Regions from separate parts of the Lactococcus lactis genome, predicted to be linked through region 1. Evidence: riboswitches for the same ligand, from Rfam matches in the RefSeq annotation. Region 1 holds a riboswitch; the other holds the start of a gene.
The links. Region 1 has a riboswitch for lysine ahead of PYW37_RS12325 (amino acid permease). Riboswitches for the same ligand answer to the same signal wherever they lie in the genome.

Region 1 (3,422 bases):
AGGATGAAGAAGAGTGGAATTGCGGCATACATGATGACACCTTGCACCCAAGTTTTACCAAAAAGAAGCATTGGGTCTTGGCCGAGTGTGACTAAAACGGTCATAATTAAGGCTAAGATTGGACCAAATGGGAATAGTTTTGCATGATAAGGTAATTTTTTAACATCTTTTCCTTGAGCGACATAGGCGCGGCGGAAGCGGAAGTGGCTAATTGCAATCCCAATCCAAGCAATAAATCCTGTTAAACCAGAGGCTGAGACGAGGAATGTAAAGAAGCTAACTCCGTAAATTGATGTCAAGAATGTGAGTAAAGCAACAGCAGTTGTAGCTAATAAAGCAATGAAAGGAATCCCGTTTTTTGAAGTTTTTGAGAAAATCTTTGGTGCGCCACCATCTTTAGCTAGTGAATAAAGCATCCGAGTAGAGGCATACATTCCAGAGTTTGCTGCTGAAACGACAGAAGTTAAAACAACGGCGTTCATGATAGAAGCTGCAATAGAGAGACCAACACGTTCAAATACAATTGTGAAAGGGCTTTGAGCAGCTGAATCTCCTCCAACTAAGTGGGGGTCGGTAAATGGAATGATAGCCGCCATCACGAAGATAGATAAGATATAAAAGACAAGAATACGCCAGAAGATAGAGTTCATAGCTTTAGGAATTGATTTTTCAGGATTTTCAGCTTCACCAGCTGTAATTCCGAGCAATTCTGTTCCTTGGAAAGAGAAACCAGCGACTAAGAGTACGCCGAGAATCCCTCCGCCGGTAGTGAAACTACCAAGTCCTCCGACAAAACCATGATTACCAACTGAAAGATTTTTAGCGACGTCAATATGACCGCCCATAATTCCAAAAATAGATAAGAAACCAATAATCAAGAATAAAACAACAACAGTAATTTTAATGGCTGACAACCAATATTCAGTTTCGCCAAAAGTTTTAACTGATAAGGCATTGATTGCAAAGACAATAATTAAGGCAATCAGTGAAAAAATCCAACTTGGAACATCTGGTAACCAGAATTTGATACAAAGGGCAACGGCTGTTAAATCAACCGCTACGGTAATTGCCCAGTTCAACCAATAATTCCAACCTAGAGCAAAACCAAAAGCTGGGTCAACATAACGTGTTCCATAGTCTGAAAAAGAACCAGAAGTGGGTAAATAAGTGGCCATTTCACCAAGTGATGTCATGAGGAAGTAAACCATTGCTCCGATAAGAACATAGGCAGTCAGTGCACCAAATGGTCCTGCCGTGTGAATGACATCGCCTGAAGTCAGAAACAATCCAGTTCCGATTGTTCCGCCAAGGGCAATCATGGAAACATGGCGTGATTTTAAGCCGCGTTTTACTTGCGTCTCAGTAGTTGAGTTTGAAGAATTTTCCAAAATTCTCTCCCTAATAAAATTTATTCTACACCGACTTGTTTGACTCAGACTCAACCTTACTCCTGTTTAGTTTAGAAAAGTCTGAGAAAAACAAAAAAAGCAATCCTACTAGGATAGAATAGATTGCTAAAGGTCCGACAAAATTTTAAAAATTTTCTTGAACGAATAGCCCTCCGCATGGTTATTAACCATTTGCGACAGTCTAGTGAGTTTTTCTCACTAGCCCAAGAACTTTGCTGAGCAACAAAATTCTTTCGGCAACCTCTCCTCCTCTATATACGCGTCTTTGTTGTGCTCCAACTCGGCGTAGATTCATATCAGTTGCGACCTCTATCGATGTGTTATTTGTAATTCTAGCGCAATTTTAAGATGATGTCAAGGAAGAGAATGTAAAATTAATTACAAATAATCACTTTCTTTGTAAGTTTATTCATTTGTCATTTATGATATACTTATGAGGATAGGACTGCTATGTCAGTCAATAAAAATCAGTCTTTTTACTGAAATTTTCTAGGAGCAAAATATGGATTTTATTCGTGCCATTATTTTAGGTATTATTGAAGGAATCACTGAGTGGTTACCTATTTCCTCAACAGGACATTTGATTATTGCTGATGAATTTATTCGTCTTAATCAATCAGCAGCTTTTAAAGAAATGTTTGATGTTGTGATTCAGCTAGGAGCAATTTTGTCAGTTGTTGTTCTTTATTTTCATAAACTGAATCCATTTAATAAGTTAAATCCAGCTGACAAACAAAAAACCCCACGTGAAATTCAATTAACTTGGCGTTTGTGGTTGAAAGTTTTGATTGCGGCTTTACCAGCAGCGATTATTGGTTTACCACTTAATGACTGGTTGGACAAACATTTTTACCATTTTGTTCCTGTTGCCTTCATGTTAATTATTTATGGGGTAGCATTTATTGTCATTGAGCGTCGGTGGGTACCAAACCATGAATTTTCCGTAATGAATATTGACCGTTTGCCTTATCGTGCCGCTCTTTATATTGGATTATTCCAAGTGCTGTCTTTACTTCCAGGGACATCGCGTTCAGGTGCGACAATTGTCGGTGCTTTATTAATTGGTGTAAGTCGTGAAGTTGCCGCAGAATTTACCTTTTTCTTGGGTATTCCAGTTATGTTTGGGGCTAGTTTCATCAAAATACTTCACTTTTTCAAAAATGGGAATTCTTTAAGTTTTGAACAATTTGGGGTCTTGTTAGTAGCTTGTATAGTTGCCTTTGGGGTATCAATGGTTGCCATCAAGTTCTTGACCGATTATGTGAAAAAACATGATTTTACTTTCTTTGGGAAATATCGGATTGTGTTAGGGATTATCCTTCTTATTTATGCAATGTTTAAAGCCTTTTTGGGCTAAGAATGAGATAAATTATGCCAACTCTCTTTAGTTGGTATTTTTTATTTTAAAATAGTTCTCTTTGCTGAGGGAAAGTTTAAATGTATTCTTGCTAAAAATAGAAAAAAGTGATAGAATATAACTCTGTGGGAAAAACTCACAACTTACGCAGGACTCAACCTGCGTCATTAGTCCAAAAGGAGGAAAAATCAATGACTAAATACGAAATTCTTTATATTATTCGCCCAAACATTGATGAAGAAGCAAAAGCTGCCCTCGTTGAACGTTTCGATGGAATCTTGACTGACAACGGTGCTGCAAATCTTGAGTCTAAAGACTGGGAAAAACGTAAACTTGCTTACGAAATCAATGATTTCCGCGAAGGTATCTACCACATCGCAACTTTTGAAGCTGAAACAACTTCAGAAGCTTTGAGCGAATTTGACCGTCTTGCTAAGATCAACCTTGACATTCTTCGTCATATGATCGTTAAAGTTGAAGCTTAAGAGCTTTCATTTCTAAGGAGAAGTTCATCATGATTAACAATGTTGTATTAGTAGGACGCATTACTCGCGATCCTGAACTTCGATACACCCCTCAAAATCAAGCTGTCGCAACATTTTCATTGGCTGTAAACCGTCAATTTAAAAATGCGAATGGCGAACGTGAGGCTGATT
Region 2 (3,422 bases), 900 kb from region 1:
ATAGCCGTTCCAAAAATGCTGGCACACGTACTCATTTAATTGTTGCGTTGAGTGCTGCTTTAATGATTATTGTCTCAAAATATGGTTTTATGGACATCATCAGTACTCATGGAGTCAATCTTGATCCTTCCAGAATTGCGGCTCAAATTGTAAGTGGTATTGGCTTTTTAGGAGCTGGAATGATTTTTGTTCACAATCAATCCGTTAATGGATTGACTACTGCGGCTGGAATTTGGGCAACTTCTGGTATTGGGATGGCTATCGGTTCTGGATTATATTTTATAGGTATTGTAGCTACTTTACTTATTTTACTTTTTCAAATTATTTTACACCAAAATTATCGATGGATAAAATCAGCGACGAGCGATCATCTTATTCTTCAATTAGAAGATTTTGAAGGGCTTCAACTGTTGCAACAATAGCTGAAAGAGGAAGATGTCAAAATTCTTAGTATAAAAGTTGAAAAAAAATCAAATAATTCTTTAAAAACAGAGCTATATTTGAACTTACCAAAAGCTTATGAAGTCGCTTCGTTAATGAGTCTTTTGGAATCGAATGATAAGATTAAATCAATTGAATATTGACCTACTTTTATAAAGAAAAATACCCTAAAAGGGTATTTTTTAATTTCCAATTTTTTCAAGAATTATTTTACTTTCCTCAGTAGTACAAGCTACAAGTGGTAAACGTAAGCCACCAACTTCATATCCTTTTGCATTCAAAACCGTTTTGATTGGAGCCGGACTTGTGACACTAAAAAGTGCATTTATTTTGGGTAATATTTTTCTTTGGATAGCCGCTGCTTTTTGAATAGAGCCCTGGTCTATTTCTGCAAACATTTCAAAAAATTCTTGACCTAGGATATGACTGGCAACCGAGATTACACCCTGACCTCCCAAAGCTTTAGTGTGAAAAGCTAGCCCATCTTCTCCAGTATAAACTAAAAAGTCTTTGGGTAGCTTTTCAATGAGATAAGCCAGATTATCAGTATTTGTACATTCTTTGATGGCAATTACATTTTCCAGTTCTGCTAATCGTAAGATGGTCTCTACCTGAATTTCAGTGACCACCCTTCCTGGAATATTATACAAAATAATTGGCAAATCACTCGCAGTAGCAATGGCTTTAAAATGTTGATAAATTCCTTCTTGAGAAGGTTTGTTGTAATAAGGAGTCACTGCAAGTCCCGCATCGATGTAACCAAGTTCAGCAACTTCTTTGACAAATTCAACCGAATCACGTGTGTCATTAGTCCCAACACCTGCAATCAATGGAATACGGCCATCCACTATTTTATTAACCGCAGCAAAAATTGCCAATTCTTCATCATGAGTAAGAGTAGGCGATTCAGCCGTTGTTCCAGCTAAGATAAGGCCTTCCGTATGATTAGCAAGTAAATCCTCAATGAGCTTAGGAAATGCTCCAAAATTAATTTGGCCATTTTCTTTAAAAGGGGTCACTAGGGCCGTGATGATACGTGCATTTTGTAATTTTTCAATTGTTTCTTTTGCTGACATAATTTCTCCTTATGTGTGAGCTTACTGACAAGCTCTTGTCAAGAGGTCAAAAAGAACCTCTTTTTATGCAAAAGAGGTTCTCAAAAGTTCGTCAAAAATGATTTTGATTAGCTCCCCTTTCTGTCAGTACTGACAGAAAGACAGTCTGTAGGATTTAACCACACAGCCCAAGAAAAATTTTGTGACAATTTTTCTTTCGGCAAAGAACGCCGCCATCAGCTTCAGTGCGTTCACCGCTCCACTAACTTCTTCGTCTTCGCAACCTCTAATTTTGTTTGACCTATTATAGCATACTTTAGTAAACGAGGTCAAAAATTTTATTTTTATACAGTCTAGTTTATTATTCTTTCGCAATTAATTGGATGAAATCTTCGATAACACGGCGATTTGGCTCATGAATATTTTTTGGAATTTCTTTAAATTTAAACCATTTCAGCTCTTCAACTTCACTCATTTGTGGTCTTAAACTCCCTGTGAAATCTCGACAAATATAATAAAGGCCTGGCATATAAACTTGGTCCATATTGGGATAAGTTATAAAACGGTCTTGTCCTGAATAAATTCCTAAAAGCTCAAGTTTACCTGCTTTTAGTCCCGTTTCTTCAAATAATTCTCGGCGAGCAGTTTCCTCAAGTTCTTCACCAACTTCTATGCCACCCGCATGTAAAACCCAAGTTCCGTTATCTTTACATTTTTGTAAGAGGATTTTTTCATCAGAATAGACAATAACGCCTGCTCCCAGATAAATCAAAAGCTCATGGCCAATTTTTTCACGAATTTTACTGATATAACTCATTTAACAGACATTATTTCAGTTCAAATTTTAACTCATGAGTTGGTCTAACTAAGCCACGCTCATGTAGCGTTTCAGCAATTTGAACAGAATTCCAAGCTGCTCCTTTGAGTAAATTGTCAGAAACTACCCAAAGATGAATCCCATTTGCTGCATCCAAATCACGGCGAATACGACCCACAAAAGTTTCACGACGACCAACTGAATTAATGGCTTGTGGATAAATTTGATGAGCAACATCATCTTCTAAAACAGCTCCTGGGAATTCAGAAATCAAACGTTTAACCTCAGCAATATCTGCTACTTTTTTCGTTTCAACATAAACTGACTCAGAATGACCGTAAAGAACTGGAATTCTGACACAAGTTGCCGAAACCGCAATTGAATCATCTTCCATGATTTTCTTGGTTTCATTTGTCATTTTCATTTCTTCATAAGTATAATCGTTGTCAGTAAATACATCAATTTGTGCAAGCGCATTGTAAGCAATTGGATAATGTTTTTTATCTCCAGCAGACGGTAAAATTTCTGCTGACAATTCTGTCAGTGCTTTTCCATCAAGTGCTTCTTGGAGTTCACGATTTGTTTCATTAATTGCTGATTGACCCGCACCAGAGACCGCTTGATAAGTGCTGACAATTACTCGCTCAAGCCCATAAGCTTGACGAATCGGCTCTAAAGCAACCATCATTTGAATCGTTGAGCAATTAGGACAGGCAATTATTCCATTGTGTTTTTCCAAAGCATGTGCATTAACTTCTGGAACAACCAAGGGGACATTAGGGTTTTGACGGAAAAATGAGGTGTTATCTACGACAACAGCTCCAGCTTTTACAGCATAAGGGGCATATTTTTCTGATACTGAGCCTCCGGCTGAAAAAAGAGCAATATCAATACCTTCAAAACTATCCTCAGTCAATTCTTCTACAACAAGCTCTTGCCCCTTAAATTCAACAATTTTTCCTGCCGAACGTTTACTTGCAAGCGCACGTACGGTTTCTATAGGAAGTGTAGATTCTTCTAATTGTTCAAGCATACGTGTACCCACGGCACCAGTAACACCAACGACGGCGATATTATATTGTGTCATAATTGTCTGTCCTTTTCAGTAA

Region 2: another riboswitch for lysine. It lies ahead of dapA (4-hydroxy-tetrahydrodipicolinate synthase); the one in region 1 lies ahead of PYW37_RS12325 (amino acid permease).

The regions. Positions count from the first base shown of each region.
Region 1 covers NZ_CP118969.1:2,419,387-2,422,808, reverse strand. The annotation lists gene PYW37_RS12325 (amino acid permease) at 1-1,388, opposite strand, end outside; lysine riboswitch at 1,547-1,729, opposite strand; gene PYW37_RS12320 (undecaprenyl-diphosphate phosphatase) at 1,912-2,766, shown strand; gene rpsF (30S ribosomal protein S6) at 2,958-3,251, shown strand; gene PYW37_RS12310 (single-stranded DNA-binding protein) at 3,281-3,422, shown strand, end outside.
Region 2 covers NZ_CP118969.1:796,007-799,428, reverse strand. The annotation lists partial or broken gene PYW37_RS04135 (MgtC/SapB family protein) at 1-584, shown strand, start outside; gene dapA (4-hydroxy-tetrahydrodipicolinate synthase) at 624-1,517, opposite strand; lysine riboswitch at 1,618-1,793, opposite strand; gene PYW37_RS04125 (NUDIX hydrolase) at 1,858-2,313, opposite strand; gene PYW37_RS04120 (aspartate-semialdehyde dehydrogenase) at 2,324-3,400, opposite strand.